DNA from 2 places in the Paenibacillus sp. FSL H8-0260 genome. Region 2 is predicted to be linked to the other one. Evidence: predicted binding sites of a transcription regulator. Region 2 holds the regulator's gene; the other holds the start of a gene.
What was found. Region 2 encodes Rex, which represses fermentation and respiration genes when NADH is low (regulators of the CRP and FNR family bind a similar motif). Its sites were predicted from a motif close to TTGTGAAATATTTCACAA; they were not measured.

Region 1: adhE (bifunctional acetaldehyde-CoA/alcohol dehydrogenase) is a predicted target of Rex. The motif match lies at 5,192-5,209, and genes of this name have one in related genera.

Annotation. Positions count from the first base shown of each region.
Region 1 is NZ_CP150298.1:4,966,896-4,975,027, reverse strand. Features, by position in the region: gene MHI51_RS22220 (sensor histidine kinase) at 1-17, shown strand, start outside; gene MHI51_RS22215 (response regulator) at 37-1,365, shown strand; gene MHI51_RS22210 (carbohydrate ABC transporter permease) at 1,576-2,403, shown strand; gene MHI51_RS22205 (carbohydrate ABC transporter permease) at 2,405-3,277, shown strand; gene MHI51_RS22200 (ABC transporter substrate-binding protein) at 3,410-4,876, shown strand; gene adhE (bifunctional acetaldehyde-CoA/alcohol dehydrogenase) at 5,285-7,906, shown strand.
Region 2 is NZ_CP150298.1:4,689,007-4,697,138, reverse strand. Features, by position in the region: gene panC (pantoate--beta-alanine ligase) at 1-767, shown strand, start outside; gene panD (aspartate 1-decarboxylase) at 760-1,143, shown strand; gene MHI51_RS20905 (M48 family metallopeptidase) at 1,255-1,896, shown strand; gene dinG (ATP-dependent DNA helicase DinG) at 2,023-4,884, shown strand; gene MHI51_RS20895 (redox-sensing transcriptional repressor Rex) at 5,015-5,668, shown strand; gene MHI51_RS20890 (amidohydrolase) at 5,655-6,956, shown strand; gene MHI51_RS20885 (DUF5590 domain-containing protein) at 7,129-7,647, shown strand; gene MHI51_RS20880 (hypothetical protein) at 8,058-8,132, shown strand, end outside.

The sequences.
Region 1 (8,132 bases), 280 kb from region 2:
CAGAGAATCAGGACTAAGGAAGGGGAGCATACAGATATGTTCAATATATTAGTTGTGGATGACGAACCCTTGATTTGTAAAGGGCTGAGCAATTTATTAGCTTCTTCGGGGTTAAACATAGACCATATTTATACAGCAAACAGTGGTTTTGAAGCGCTGGACTGCATTCGGATGGAGGAAATAGACCTGCTCGTTACTGATATTCAGATGGGTGCAATGAGCGGGATTGATCTAATGCAGCATGCAAAATTGGCCAAACCCTGGGTACAGACCATCGTGATTTCTGCACACGAGACGTTTCAATATGCGCAAATGGCCGTTAGGCTTGGAGCGAAGGATTATTTGATCAAACCTTTGAATAGTGAGCAATTTCTGGATTCGGTGCGAAATGTGCTGCTTAAGATGGGGAAACCATCACCAGAATTGGATATTTTCATGTCAGGAATTAACGAAAGCTTTCGGCTGGAAGAGCCGCTTCCGGAATACAGCAAGTTATTGAATGAGCTGCTCATTGAGCCTGAAGGTGTACTGTGTGATGCAGAATGCTTGCAAAAGCTGGATAACCTGAAGCTGCAAGGGCCGTATTTTTCCGTCTTAAAAATTAAGGTACCTCTGGCTGGAACGAATCAGGAGAAGCACTACACCCTGCGGGACAGACGGCTTCTTTGTTATGCCGCGCTGAATATCGCCAAAGAGCTGATGGATCAGGAGTGGAACTCGACAGCCTTTTACGCAGAGGATGAAGAGATTACGATCATTATTCAGTGGGATGAAAAAAGCTATGAAGATTCGTCTGCCAGCCAAATTAATAGGCTAGATATCCTTGGCCGTAGTCTTCATTTTAATATTCAAAAATATCTGCACTTAAATGCAGTTATCGGCATCAGCCAGATTCTCAAGGGTCTTTCTTTTATGGCTGTATTGAACCGTCAAGCCTCCAAAGCCATTCTCTGGAATAAAGAACACAATGACCATTATGTGTTTTACTACGGGGATTTTAATTGGAACAGCTACACAACCGATCCTTCAGTAGAAGAGCTTCATACACGCAGCAATCTGATTGTAGAGAAAGCGAGAGAGTATATTGACGAGAACTATGCGCAAAAAGGATTAACCATCCATGAAGTGGCTAAGAAAAACCATGTCAGCCCCAATTATTTGAGCTATCTGTTTAAGAAAAATACAGGTTACAACCTGTGGGAATATGTAATTAAGCTGCGGATGGAAGAAAGCCGGGAGATGATTTTGAACACAGATCTTCGCAGATACGAAATCGCCGAGCGTGTAGGTTATGAATCACCGGAGCATTTTAGTAAAATTTTCAAAAAATATTATGGGATTAGCCCCAGTGAATTGAAGAAGTAAAAACACATACTACTTCGGTAGATTTAGACATGTTCAGTACAACCCTCATTTTCTACAATTTAAGGTAGGAAGCATTTTGCGAAAAATGCTGAAAGAAAAATGGAATGAGGGAGCCTGATGAATCAAACCGCAGTTGTATCCGAAAATCCGCCGGCGCTGAAGGGTACACCTTACAAGCAAAACCGCTGGAAGAAAAACTTTTGGGGATATATGTTCCTCGTACCTGCTGTGATTATTTTTGTAATGTTCTTGTGGGTGCCAATTTTTAAAGGCTTGTTGTACAGCTTCTACCATGTTGATTTTGTAAAAGGGAATAGCTTTGTTGGCTTTGAGAACTATGCTAGAGCCCTTAGTGATCCGGATGTTTTGACCGCGTTAAAAAATACAGGGTATTACATGCTTCTATGTCTTATTATCGGGTTCTGGGTTCCGATTGCTTTTGCTATTATGATCTCGGAGCTGAGAAGGTTCGGGGGCTTTGTGCGGGTAGCGGCTTACCTACCTTTTGTAATGCCTGGTGTGGTGCTATATGGACTCTGGAGATGGCTTTATGATCCTGTGGGCCCAATCAATGCAGTGTTAAGCTCGCTTGGTGTGGACCAGGTTGCCTTCCTGACAGATACAAGGTGGTCGATGATTTCCCTTGTTTTTATGGAGACGTGGCAGCAGTTTGGATCAGGGATGTTAATATACTTGGCTGCTGTACTCAGCATTCCGCGGGATTGGTATGAAGCAGCTGAGATTGATGGGGCGGGTGTGTGGGCACGTATAAAGTACATCACATTGCCTTCGCTACGTAATTTGATCATTTTGATGTTTATATTACAGATTATCGGGACTTCACAAGGGTATCAGTCACAAATGGCGCTGCTTGATGGTGGGCCGAATAATACTACGCTTACCTATGCGCTGCTGATCGTAAAATATGCTTTTACGCGACTCGATTATGGAACAGCGACTGCGCTTGGCATGCTAATGTTCATAGTCCTAGGTGGTTTGGGCATTTTACAGTTCAAGCTTAACAAGGAGGACAACTAAGATGAAGAGCGCAGATAGAGGGATTCTCTCAGAACATGATTTGAAAAAAACAAGCAATAAGATCGTTTATGGCTTGATGTGCGTGGTTATTTTGATTATGGTGTTTAGCATGCTGTATCCGATCTGTATGACGTTATTTAACGGACTGAAATCGAATCAAGAGGTGAACTCATTCCCACCGCATTTTTTCCCGCAGGAATGGCACTTCAGCAACCTTAAAGAAGCGATGAACTACATTGATCTGCTGATGTTCCTTAAGAACACTATTTATATTTTTGTGGGGAATATGGTCGTGACACTAGTCGTATTGGGAATGTCTGCTTTCAGCATTTCTCGTATGAATGTTCCTTACAGAAAGGCAATTTATTTCTTTTTCCTGATGACATTATTTATTCCGGCGACCAGCTACATGATTCCCAACTTTGTCAATCTAAAAGAGCTTGGATTACTGAATCAGTACGCTGCCTTTTGGCTGCCGGCTGGTGCGAATACATTCTATTTTCTACTCTTAAAGAACTTTTTTGATGGGATACATCCTGAAATTTTTGAAGCCGCGCGGATTGACGGCTCCTCTGAGCCGAGAAGCTTTTTCTCCATTGCAGTGCCATTGTCGGTTCCGATATTTGCTACGCTGGCGATCTTTATCTTTTCTACTGCATGGAATGACTGGTTCTGGCCATCTCTGGTTATGCACAGTGAAGAGAAATATACGCTCGCGACAGCAATCTATAAATACGTTATTAATGTAAAGGCACTTAATACGAATATTAAATTCGCTATCCTATTTATCGTATCGTTGCCGCCGATCCTTGTCTTCCTGATCTTCCAAAAGTTCATTATGCGTGGTGTCGCATTATCAGCAGTTAAGGGATAAGCGCGGATCGACGAATTTAGTCACGGATCGTAAACATGCACATGAAAGGAATATAAATGCACCTCGTTTGTAAACGATTTCTCTTTTATGATCGATATGTAAGATAACTATGAATTGAAAAGGGGAGTTTCAATGCGTAAGTACTCTAGCGTGCTACTAAGCCTCCTTGTGGCCGGATCATTGTTAACCGCATGCGGCGGTAACAACAATAACGGAAACACAACAGGAAACAAGGAAGGGGAAGCGACTACTGCGCCAACGAATGCTGCAACAGATAATGCTGGCAGTGCTACAGCAGCGCCAACTGATGATATCACACAAAGAAAAGTGACCATCAAAATTCACTATCCAACCCCTGACCTAACCGAAGTTAGAGCACAGGAAGATGACAAGATCAAACGTTTCCAAGAGGAGTATCCGAATGTTGAAATCGTCAAAGACGATTGGCAGTACAATGTAAGTGAAATCGGCATCAAAATGGCAGCGAATGAAGCTCCAACCTTCTTTAACACTTACGCTACAGAAGCAAAATTTCTTGTTGAAAAAGGCTGGGTAGCTGACATTACGGATCTGTGGAATAAATACGAATTTAAGGATCAAATTAACCCGGTTCTCCAAAACCAATTTATCATTGACGGAAAAGTATTCGGCGTAACTCAAAAGGGTTATGTAACAACCACAATGATCAACAAAAAAATGCTGGATGAAAAAGGCGTTGCTGTTCCATCTATGGATTGGACTTGGGATGATATGCTGAATACCGCGAAAGGCGTAGCTGATACCAAAAAAGGGATTTCCGGTATTGCTCCAATGGGTAAAGGGAATGAAGCTGGCTGGAACTGGACCAACTTCCTGTTCGAAGCTGGCGGTGAAATTCAGAAGATTGAAGGCGGTAAGGTTGTAGCTACTTTTAATTCTGAGGCTGGGATTAAAGCGCTGGATTTCTACAAGAAACTTAGATGGGAAGCAAACGCGATTCCTCAGGACTGGGCACTGGGCTGGGGCGATGCTGTAGGCGCATTCCAACAAAGTCGTACAGCAATGGTAATGGCTGGATCTGACGGTGTTATTGAGCAAGCGTTGAATCAAGGCGGTCTGAAACCAGAAGATGTACTTACGTATCCAATGCCTGCGATGGAAAAAGGCGGAAAACACACTGGGGTACTTGGTGGTGACTACCTTGTAATCAATCCAAATGCAACACCAGACGAGCAAGAAATGGCATTCCGTTATATTACATTTGATTACTTCTCCGATAAAGGTCTAGAAGCACTGGATGCGGTTCTGCAACAACGTACAACGGATGGCAAATACTTTATTCCGCCGCTCTTAGATTACTATTCTGCAGATTCTGACTTCGGCAAGAAAACAAAAGCTGTGTATGATAAATATACAAATGTATATCAATACAGCCCTGATATTTTAGGCTTGCTGGACGGTAAACCGGAAGCGCAATACAATACACAGGACTACTACGCAACCATGTCCAATGTAATTCAAGAGCTGTTCTCCAAAAAGGGAACAGATTCCAAGACACAGCTTGAAGCTGCTGCCAAAACAGTGCAAGAGAAATTTTTCGATACAATTAAAGTAGAATAGGCAAGGAAGGACAGAACCGGCTCCTTTAGGAGTCGGTTTTTTTATGTTTATATTATTGATATTTTTATAAATCAACCCAACGGATGGCTCCCGACTATTTTTTAGAGGGTCATGGGAAAAATAGAGTGTCAACAAAATTAGATTTGCATTTTTAAAATATTTTTGCGAGCGGAAAGGTAGAAAATGGGTATCGGTTCTTGTCTTTTTAAACATAAACTTTAGATTTAAGGAATAATACAGCATAAATAATGGTAAAACACCTATAATATGATCGAATGAAAGCGCTTTGAAAACAAATCAAAAAAACTTTATACTTTGTGAAAGATTTCACTATACAAGGTGGAAATGATGTGATAAGATAAATGTGTAGAGAAAAACAACCTAAAAATTGACAGGAGGACGAGGGAGATGGCAGTTAAGAACGAAGTCGCCGCCCAAGTTAAACAAACTACCGCTGAAGAGTATATTCAGACTTTGGTGGATAAAGCGAAAAAAGCACATGAGGCATTCATGGCGCTGGATCAAGAGCAAGTTGACACAATCGTTCATGCAATGGCGTTGGCTGGACTCGACAAACATATGTACCTCGCTAAATTGGCTGTAGAAGAAACTGGCCGCGGGGTTTACGAAGACAAAATTACTAAAAACATCTTCTCGACAGAATATATCTGGCACGGAATTAAATACGATAAAACAGTAGGCGTTATTGAAGACAATGCTTATGAAAGCTTCCAAAAAATTGCTGAGCCCGTCGGAATTGTAATGGGTATCACACCGGTAACCAACCCTACATCCACCACGATGTTTAAAGCGTTGATTTCGATTAAGACACGGAACCCTATTATATTCGGTTTCCACCCATCTGCGCAAGAGTGTAGTGCAGCAGCTGCTAGAATTCTTCATGATGCGGCTGTAAAAGCTGGCGCACCTGAGAATTGTATCCAATGGATTGAAATGCCAACGATGGACAAAACAAACGCTTTGATGAATAACCCTGACGTTGCACTTATTCTTGCAACTGGCGGTTCTGCAATGGTAAAAGCAGCTTATAGCTGTGGTAAACCAGCTCTTGGCGTAGGTCCTGGTAACGTACCTGCATTCATCGAAAAGAGCGCGGATATCGATCAAGCCGTAACGGACATCATTCTTTCCAAAACATTTGATAATGGTATGATCTGCGCTTCCGAGCAAGCTGTTATTATCGAAGAACCAATCTTCGATCAAGTGAAAAAGAAAATGATCGCTAATGGCTGCTACTTTGTTAACAAAGAAGAAGCTGCCAAACTTACTAGCGGCGCTATGAACGTTGATAAATGTGCGGTTAATCCAGCAATCGTTGGACAATCCGCAGTGAAAATTGCTGAAATGTGCGGCATTCAAGTTCCTGCCGGCACTAAGATTCTGGTAGCAGAACTTGAAGGTGTAGGCACTAAATATCCATTGTCCGCTGAAAAATTGAGTCCTGTGCTTGCTTGCTACAAAGTTAAAAACGCAGATCAAGGTATTGAACGCGCAGCACAAGTTGTTGAATTTGGTGGTATGGGCCATAGTTCGGCTATCCACTCCAACAATGAAGAAGTAATCATGAAGTTCTCCAACCGTCTGCAAACAGGACGTATTCTCGTTAACTCGCCTTCCACTCATGGTGCGATCGGCGATATCTATAACACTAACATCCCTTCGTTGACGCTGGGCTGCGGATCTTATGGTCGTAACTCCGTGTCGCAAAACGTTACAGCAATTAATTTGATCAACGTGAAAAGGGTGAATCGTCGTACCGTGAATATGCAATGGTTTAAAGTACCTGACAAGATCTATTTCGAAAAAGGCGCTACTCAGTACCTAACCAAAATGCCTGATATCACACGTGTCGCAATTATCACTGACCCAATGATGGTTAAGCTTGGATATGTTGAGAGAGTTGAACATTACCTGCGTCAACGCCAAACTCCTGTAGCGATCGAAGTGTTCTCGGAAGTTGAACCAGATCCATCGACAACTACAGTTGAAAAAGGTACAGCAATGATGAACAGATTCCAACCGGACTGCATCATCGCACTTGGTGGTGGTTCCCCAATGGATGCTGCAAAAGGAATGTGGTTATTCTATGAACATCCAGACGCTGACTTTAACGGTCTGAAACAAAAATTCATGGATATCCGTAAACGGGTTTACAAATTCCCTAAACTTGGAAACAAAGCTAAGTTTGTAGCGATTCCAACTACTTCGGGTACAGGTTCGGAAGTAACATCTTTTGCAGTTATTACCGATAAAACAACTGAACAACACACTAAATATCCTTTGGCTGACTACGAGCTAACTCCAGACGTAGCTATCATTGATCCAGAGTTCGTATATAGCTTGCCAAAAACTGCTGTAGCTGATACGGGTATGGACGTATTGACACATGCCATCGAAGCTTATGTATCTGTTATGGCGAGTGACTACACGGATGGTCTGGCAATTAAAGCAATCCAATTGGTATTCCAATACCTTGAAAAATCGGCTCTTGAAGGCGACAGAGTTGCCCGTGAAAAAATGCATAACGCATCAACACTTGCTGGTATGGCCTTTGCTAATGCTTTCCTGGGTATTAACCACAGCTTGGCGCATAAATGGGGCGGTCAATATCACACTGCTCACGGTCGTACTAATGCGATCCTTATGCCACACGTTATTCGTTACAATGCTAAGAAACCTACGAAGTTCGCTTCGTTCCCTAAATATTCACACTTCGTAGCTGACGAGCGTTATGCAGAAATCGCCCGTATTCTGGGATTGCCAGCTCGCACAACTGAAGAAGGTGTAACTAGCCTGATCAATGCTATTCGCGACATGAACAAAAAACTGGGTATCGAAGAATCCTTCCAACAATTGGGCTTTGATCCTAAGGATTTTGAATCCCATGTAGATTACTTGGCTGACCGTGCATTTGAAGATCAATGTACAACTGCCAATCCTAAGCTGCCACTGGTATCTGAACTTGCAGATGTATATCGTAATGCTTTCTACGGAAGATTTGATAATTAATATTTGGTTAAGTAGATAATAGGATGGTTGTGGATTAGATATAAGTGACAAATATCACCGGAAAGGTGATATTTGTCACAGTCTATTTATAGAAAATAAACTAAAATGTTTATATAAACAACGGTCCCATATATGGAACAATGATTGTGAATTTTCGAACAACCATATTTTTCTTGGGATCACGAGACACGGGATCAACCTTCAAGCCCGCGATCTCTACAAATAT
Region 2 (8,132 bases):
TTCGCCGGGCTGGAGAAATGAGCAACACAGTGGTAATGAGCATTTTTGTGAATCCTTTGCAATTCGGGCCAAACGAGGATTATGATTCCTATCCGCGTGATGAGCGTCGTGATTTGGAACTCGCTGAACGTGAGGGAGTAGATATTGTATTTATCCCCAGTGTGGAAGAAATGTATCCGCAGCCTACTCGGACTACGGTCTCGGTATCGGAGCTTACTACCCGGCTTTGTGGGGCTTCCCGCCCTGGGCATTTTGATGGTGTAACCACAGTAGTTAATAAATTCTTCAATGTCGTACAGCCGGATTATGCTTTCTTTGGGCTGAAGGATGCTCAACAAGTTGCTGTGCTTCGTCGAATGGTGTCCGATCTTAATATGAATGTCGAAATTATTCCTTGTCCGATCGTTCGTGAAGGGGATGGACTTGCACTCAGCTCACGTAACGTATTCTTGTCTCCAGAGGAGCGTAGTCAGGCATTGGTGTTATCTCGTTCCTTACGTGAAGCGCGTCAGTCCATTGAAGAAGGAAAAGTAACAACCGTTGCTGAAGTGCGGGAATTGTTGACATCGGTTATTTCCAGCTCCCCTTTAGCGTTGATTGATTACGCGGAGATCTTAACATTCCCGGATCTTGAAGGATTAGAGGATGAAGCTCTTTTATCAGAAGTGGATGGGGAAATTATTATAGCGCTCGCCGTGAAGTTTGGCAGAACACGCTTGATTGATAATAATGTATTTATTCCAAAGGAGGTTGCTGCACTTGTTTAGACATATGATGAAATCCAAAATTCACCGCGCAACAGTAACGGAAGCGAATTTGAACTATGTGGGCAGTATTACCATTGATGAGAGCTTGATGGAAGCCGCGGACATTCTTGAGAATGAAAAAGTTCAAATTGTGGATAACAACAATGGTTCGCGACTGGAAACCTATGTAATCCCTGGACCGCGTGGAAGCGGAGTGATCTGTCTTAATGGTGCCGCAGCTCGTCTTGTTCAGCCGGGCGATACAGTAATTATCATTTCCTATGCGATGTTGTCCTCAGAAGAACTGGAGTCACATAAGCCAACGGTGGTATTCGTGGATGAGAATAACAAACCAGTGAAGCTGGCTGATCATGAATTGCATGCTACAATCGCATAATGTATGGACTTACGCCATGTAATGAATGGCAGGGATGAAAGACCCCGATCTCGCAGAAAATGAAGTCAGGCAAGCTGAACTGATTTCATCTTCAGTAAGGGGGGATCGCCCATGTTTCAACATTTGTTTGCTGAAATGAACAAGGTGCTTCAGGAGATCGTAACAGATTACCCTACAGCGGAGGGTGCCCGCCGGAACGAGCTTTTATGCAATTATAATATGCTGCATAGACTGAGCGACAAAGTGATGGATGAATGGCTCGCTTTTGCTGAGAAGCTTAGTTCCTTTCGCGAAAGTGCGGATTTTACAGCAGTGGTCGAAGAGGAAGTGCCGGAACAGGAAGCACCAGAGCTGTGTATGGATTCCTTTGTAAGAGGTCAGGGGTATTATAAGCTGCTGATGTATGGAAAGTGTATTGATCAGTTTAAAGAAGTTATTGCGCAATACCCGGATAGCTTGGCTGCTCGATTATATTTAGCCATCTCTTATCTGCAGGAAGGTGACGGTGAGGCCGCTTGGAGTCATCTGAACCATATGCTGGGCTTGATACGGGAAACCAAGCTGAAAGCCATGGTTTATAATGCTTTAGGGTGCATACGAGCCTCACAGGAACGTTTCAATGAAGCGCAGGAATTGTTTGATCTTGCTTTGCAGCATGACCCTGCGCTTCCGGAACCAAACGTTAACTTAGAGGTATGCCGCCGTCGTGGAGGGAAGCTGCATTTTGGAAATCAGCTGGTTTCCCTTTTGTAAAAGAATAACGGTTTTGGAAATTTCCATTCAAGCGATGCATCCCCTGAACCAGTGGTGTGCATCGCCTTTTTTCGCAACTTCTGTTATGCTGATTAAGAGTCTCAATTGAAAGGGAATAGAATTATAATGAAATTTGCCGTGCTTGATTTTGAAACAACAGGAACCCAATCCGTGGGTGAAATTATCCAGGTTGGCCTTGCAATTATAGAAGAAGACCGGTCCATCTCCCGGGTATATGGTTCCTATGTCAAGCCCGGAACGCCGATTCCTCCTTTTATAACAGGTCTGACGGGGATTACCGATGATGATGTTAAGGATGCGCCTGAGCTGGATGAGATGATGATGGAGCTTGTTCCGCTCTTGGATGATGTTGTGCTTGTAGGGCATAATGTCGCTTTCGACTTCCATTTTTTACAAAATGCTTTAGATCGTTGTGGTTATTTGCCATTTCAAGGGCGGATTTTGGATACGATTGATTTTCTGAAAATTTGCTTTCCTTCGCTCACATCTTATCAACTAAGCTCTGTCAGTGCTCATTTTGGAGTGACACATGATCATCCGCATCAGGCAGATAGTGATGCACTTGCGACTGCTTTAGTGCTGTTGAAATGTCTTGAGGAGCTCTACGAGCTGCCGCTGCTTACGATCCAGAGACTCTGTGAGCTGTTTACCGAAGAGGATAGTGATCTGGGCTGGTACTTTGATGGTCTGCTGCGAGAGCGGGAAGCGGAGACGCTACAGCCCGAAGGTGATCTGACTTTCTATCGTCAATTAGCGCTTGCAGTAGGAGATTGGACGGAGTTAGCGCCACCTAGAGATGAGCATGCTGAGAATCCGCTAGCGAATTTATCTTTTACTGATTATATGGACGAAGTAACCAAACGACTTAAAGACACATTACCGCAGTATGAAAGCCGGGAAGCTCAGGATATTATGATCAATGAGGTGATGACGGCACTTGCCGAAGACAAACACCTACTGATCGAAGCGGGCACAGGAACCGGTAAATCGCTCGGTTATTTGTTGCCTGCCATTTATCAAAGCGTTCGCACCAATGAAAAAGTCATGGTCAGCACTCATACCATTAATCTGCAGGACCAATTGCGCGAGCGGGATATCCCTTTGTTAACGCAGGTAGTTCCTTTTCCGTTTAAAGCTGCTATTTTTAAGGGAAGAGGGCATTATTTGTGTCTGCGTAAGTTTGAGCATAAAATTAATAAAAAGGACTTTATAAGCCCAAGGGAAGATGCGCTTACTGCCGCTCAGATGATTGTATGGCTCACTCAAAGTGAATCAGGGGATGATGAAGAGCTGAATTTAAGCGGCCGGGGCGGTGATTTCTGGGAGACGGTGGCAAGCGATACCGATTCCTGTCTGGGCCGTTCTTGTCCTTGGTTCCGCAAATGTTATTATCATAGGGCCAAGCATGAAGCTGGGATTGCTGACGTGGTTATTACGAACCACTCCAAGCTATTCGCAGATGTTAAGGCTGGGCACCAGCTGCTTCCGGCTTACGAGCATCTTGTCATTGATGAAGCACATCATTTAGAAGATGTGGCTGGTAAACATCTTGGCATGCATATGAAGCATTTCACTGTGGCACACACATTATCGCGGCTGTATAAAGATAGCCGAAACGGACAGCTTCCTGCTCTGCGCCAGATATTACAGTCGTCAGGCAGTGAAGAGGCTTCAGAATGGAGCGGAGTCATCGATCGGATCTACCCGGATCTGCTTACCGTCAAAGAAACCTGGGATGCACTCAGCGACAAGCTGTTCAGCCTTTTGCCGGAACGCAGTGATGCAGGGGCAGGGGAAGCGGGACAACTGGTTATGCGTTTGATTCCCGCCCGTAAGCCGAAGGATTGGGATGAATTGGTTGCACTAGAGAACACTATGAATCTGACGTTAAGCGACATCATCCGTAAGGGTGATAAAATGCTTAACGAGATGCGCGACCAGGAAAGCCAATCCTCAGCAGACAGTCTTGTTACTGATATTAGCGGTTTATTTAAGGATTTGGCTTCCATCCGTGAGCAAGTAAGATTCTTTATGGGGCTGAATGACGATAATGTAGTATATTGGCTGGAGGCAAATGGGAATTACCGCAGCAAATCACTGCAGATGTATGCTGTCCCTGTGGATGTTAGCAGCCAGCTTAAAGAGTTGTTCTTCGATAAGAAAAAAAGCATCGTGCTTACCTCGGCGACGCTGTCTGTAGATAAATCTTTTCAATTTATGATTGATAATCTCGGACTTAACGAAGCTGCGGAAGAAGGACGTCTAATGACCTCACTTCTTCCTTCTCCCTTTAAGTATCGCGAGCAGGCACTGTTAGTTATACCGCGTGATTTTCCTAGTGTGAAGGGCAGTGTGGGCGATGCTCGATTTGTCGATACACTCGTACAGTCATTATCGGAAGCTGCTAAAACAACACGTGGGCGGATGCTGGTTCTGTTTACTTCTTATAAAATGCTGCGTCAGGTATATGATCCGCTTAAAGAGGCTTTAGCCTCACAAGAGATTACGGTGCTTGGTCAAGGCGTGGAAGGTGGCAGCCGGAGCAAGCTGATCCGCCGCTTTCAGGACAGTGCAGCATCCGTATTGCTGGGGACGAGCAGCTTCTGGGAAGGTGTAGATATTCCAGGTGAAGCACTGACTTGCCTGGCCATCGTGAGACTTCCGTTTCAACCGCCGAATCACCCGTTGGCGGAAGCGAAGTCGGAGTTATTACAGGCCCAGAAGAAGAATCCGTTCATGAAATTATCTGTTCCTCAAGCGGTTATTCGTTTTAAGCAGGGATTCGGAAGACTGGTTCGCACGGCGCAGGATCGCGGAATAGTTATTGTTTATGATACAAGGGTTATTGAATCTCATTACGGGAAGTATTTCCTTTATTCATTGCCTGGTCCCAAAATGGAGCATATGCTTACTGATCAAATGGTCCCTCGCATAGCGGAATGGCTAGAGGATGGCGGCGCTTCTTAAAACGCTCGTCTTCAGTTTAGCTCCTCCTTATCCTTAAGGGCGGTGTGTTACAGTACCGTCCTTAATAAGGAGAGGTAGACGTTTGAATATGGATTTTCACAAGAACATTACTATTTTTAGGAGGAAAAATATGAAATCGGATAAAATATCAGAAGCCGTTGTTCGCAGACTGCCTGTGTACTTGCGTTTTTTGAATGATCTCCAGAATCGCGAAATATTAACAGTTTCCTCTCAGGAACTTGGACAAAAGCTTGATCTTAATCCCGCACAGATTCGTAAGGATTTAGCATATTTTGGTGACTTCGGCAGAAAAGGTATCGGCTATGATGTAACGTATCTTATTGAGAAAATCCGTCATATCCTGAAGCTGGATCAACAGCTTAATGTAGCTTTAGTTGGAGCAGGTAATCTCGGACATGCCTTGTCTAATTACAATGCATATCTTAAAGATACTATGAAAATCACGGCTATATTTGATTCGTACGCTCCTAAGGTTGGACGTAAGATCAACTCCCTTACTGTGCAACCGATGGATGAACTAGGCAGCACGATTCGTGAGCAAGGTATTCGCATTGCCATTATTACCGTACCTGATTCAGAAGCTCAAAATGTAGCAGATATTCTCATTTCTTCTGGGATTGAAGCGATTTTGAACTTTGCCCCTGTGATTCTGAAGACACCACCGAATATCCGGGTGCATGCAGCTGATTTTACAACTGATCTGCAAAGTCTTGCTTATTACTTGCGGGATGGAAAGGAAGAAAGCGAACATGAACAACAATAAAACGATAATTAAGGGCGGGTATTTTCTGACTCCGGGAACGGATGAGCCGGTTCTGAGTGGATATATGACTATTGAAGATGATTTAATCACTTACATAGGAAAAGAAGAGCCTCAGATGGAAGCTGGAGTGCAAGTGGTTGATGGCAGCCGTCTGCTGTTCATGCCTGGACTTGTAAACACACATGGTCATGCGGCGATGTCTTTGCTGCGTGGATATGGAGATGATTTAGCGCTACAAGTGTGGCTTCAGGAGAAGATGTGGCCAATGGAGGAAAAGTTCACCGGTGATGATGTATACTGGGGAACCTCCTTATCTGTATTGGAAATGCTGAAGGGTGGAACTACGACCTTCCTCGATATGTATGATCATATGGACCGAGTAGCCGAGGTAGCTGAGTTATCAGGTATCCGTTCCGTATTGATGCGTGGTGTGATCGGGTTATGTCCAGAGGATGTACAGAATCACAAGCTTGCGGAAGCGATTTCTTTTGCCCGTAACTGGCATGGAAAGGCTGAAGGCAGAATTACTACTATGATCTCGCCGCACGCCCCTTATACTTGCCCTCCGGACTTCCTGGTTAAGTTCGTGCAGGCAGCGCATGATCTGGATTTACCGATGCATACGCATATGTCCGAAACGAAACGTGAAGTGGAACAAAATGTGGCGGATTACGGGTTGCGTCCTGTAGCTCACTTAGAGAAGCTTGGCATGTTCACACGTCCCTCGATAGTTGCACATGGTGTTCATTTAAATGATGAAGAGATTGAGATCTTGGCTCGCCATAATGTGGGTGTATCTCATAATCCGGGCAGTAATTTGAAGTTGGCTAGCGGAGTGGCTCGGGTTACTGATCTTCTAAAAGCTGGTGTGAAGGTGTCTCTTGGCACGGATGGCGCGGCAAGCAACAATAACTTGGATATGTTTGAAGAGATGCGGCTTGCAGCTCTCATTCATAAGGGTGTCAGCGGTGATCCAACGGCTGTTCCAGCTCCAGAGGCTCTGCGTATGGCTACAGAATATGGCGCGCAGTCCATCTTTTTAAATAATGTAGGCAGACTTGCTGTAGGGATGAAAGCAGATTTCATTGCTATTGATATCGATCAGCCGCATTTGCTGCCACACACAGATCTGTTGTCTCATGCGGTTTACTCTGCTAGCGCTAAGGATGTTGAGCATGTGTGGGTGAATGGTAAACAGGTCATCAAGCATGGACAATGCTTAACCCTGGATGAGGAAGCTATCCGGCGTAAAGCGCAAGAAGCCTTCGAAGGTTTATTGAAGCGTTAAGTCTGGAGAATAACGAATAAATAATAGGCTGCGACTTTTTGCTTTTAGCAAAAGTTGCGGCCTTTTGTGTATTTTTAAGGCTGGGAAACCTAGAAAATTATGAAATTTTGGATAAACACGCGGGTGTGTTATATAATCAAAAAAGATATATTACTAGAAAGGGAGCTGTACCTTGAAGAAAAGGAAAAAATGGATCCTCCTGGGGTCAGTTCTGATTCTGCTCCTGGGGTTTGGACTTATCCAGTTCTATGCCTATATTATGAAAGATCAATGGAACGAGCGTGATATCGCTAAGGATGTTGCCAAAACCAGAGCGGGTCTAACAGAGGTAACCAAAGCACAAAAATCGGTTTGGGATGAAAATGCAGTGTACTGGGTATTAACAGGGAAAAATGAAGCCGGGACTGCTCTTATGGTCTGGGTCCGCTTTACGGTAGATGGAAAATTTGCTGAAGGCGACGACGCAGTGTTTGCTGAGGAACTAAGTAAAGGAACCTCGGAAGCCCAAATACGCGGCATTATCAAAGCTGATCTTCCGGACATAACGATTGAACGCTTGCTGCCGGGAGTATATAACGGAGAGTATGCTTGGCAGCTTTTTTATAAACAGAGCGGTCGGTATTATTATCAATTTTATCGCTTTTCGGATGGGTCCCGAATGGGCGAAGGTTACAGTTTACCTAAAAGTTAAGCTGAACATAAGGAAATTAAGGGTGTCATAGTAAACAAGCGAACTTATAATAAGTTCGCTTGTTTACATTTATTTGATGTACAAAAGTGATATACTAAGTGATATACTGAATGGGTGGTTATCATCGAATATTCTCTTAAATTCACATACGAAAATAGGCCGATTGATTAAAAATCAAGGCCGGTTTTGTCGAAAGTGAGGAATTTATTTGGTATTGATGGAAATATTTAAAAAATTAAATTTTAAATATATTCACATTTATTTTGAAATTAGTATATACACCTGTGATATACTACTACTTGTAATTAGAACAGCAATAAGAGACTTCAGTCTCTCTGATGAGCTCTCAAGTAGCTATAAATTATTATAATGAGCTTTATATTTTGTCATCTTTGAGAGGAGGACGTTTCTTGAAATTACGTCTTGTACCTGTGCTGATAACGTCTCTACTGTCGGCTACTCTATTGTTTGGTGGCTTCTTTTTG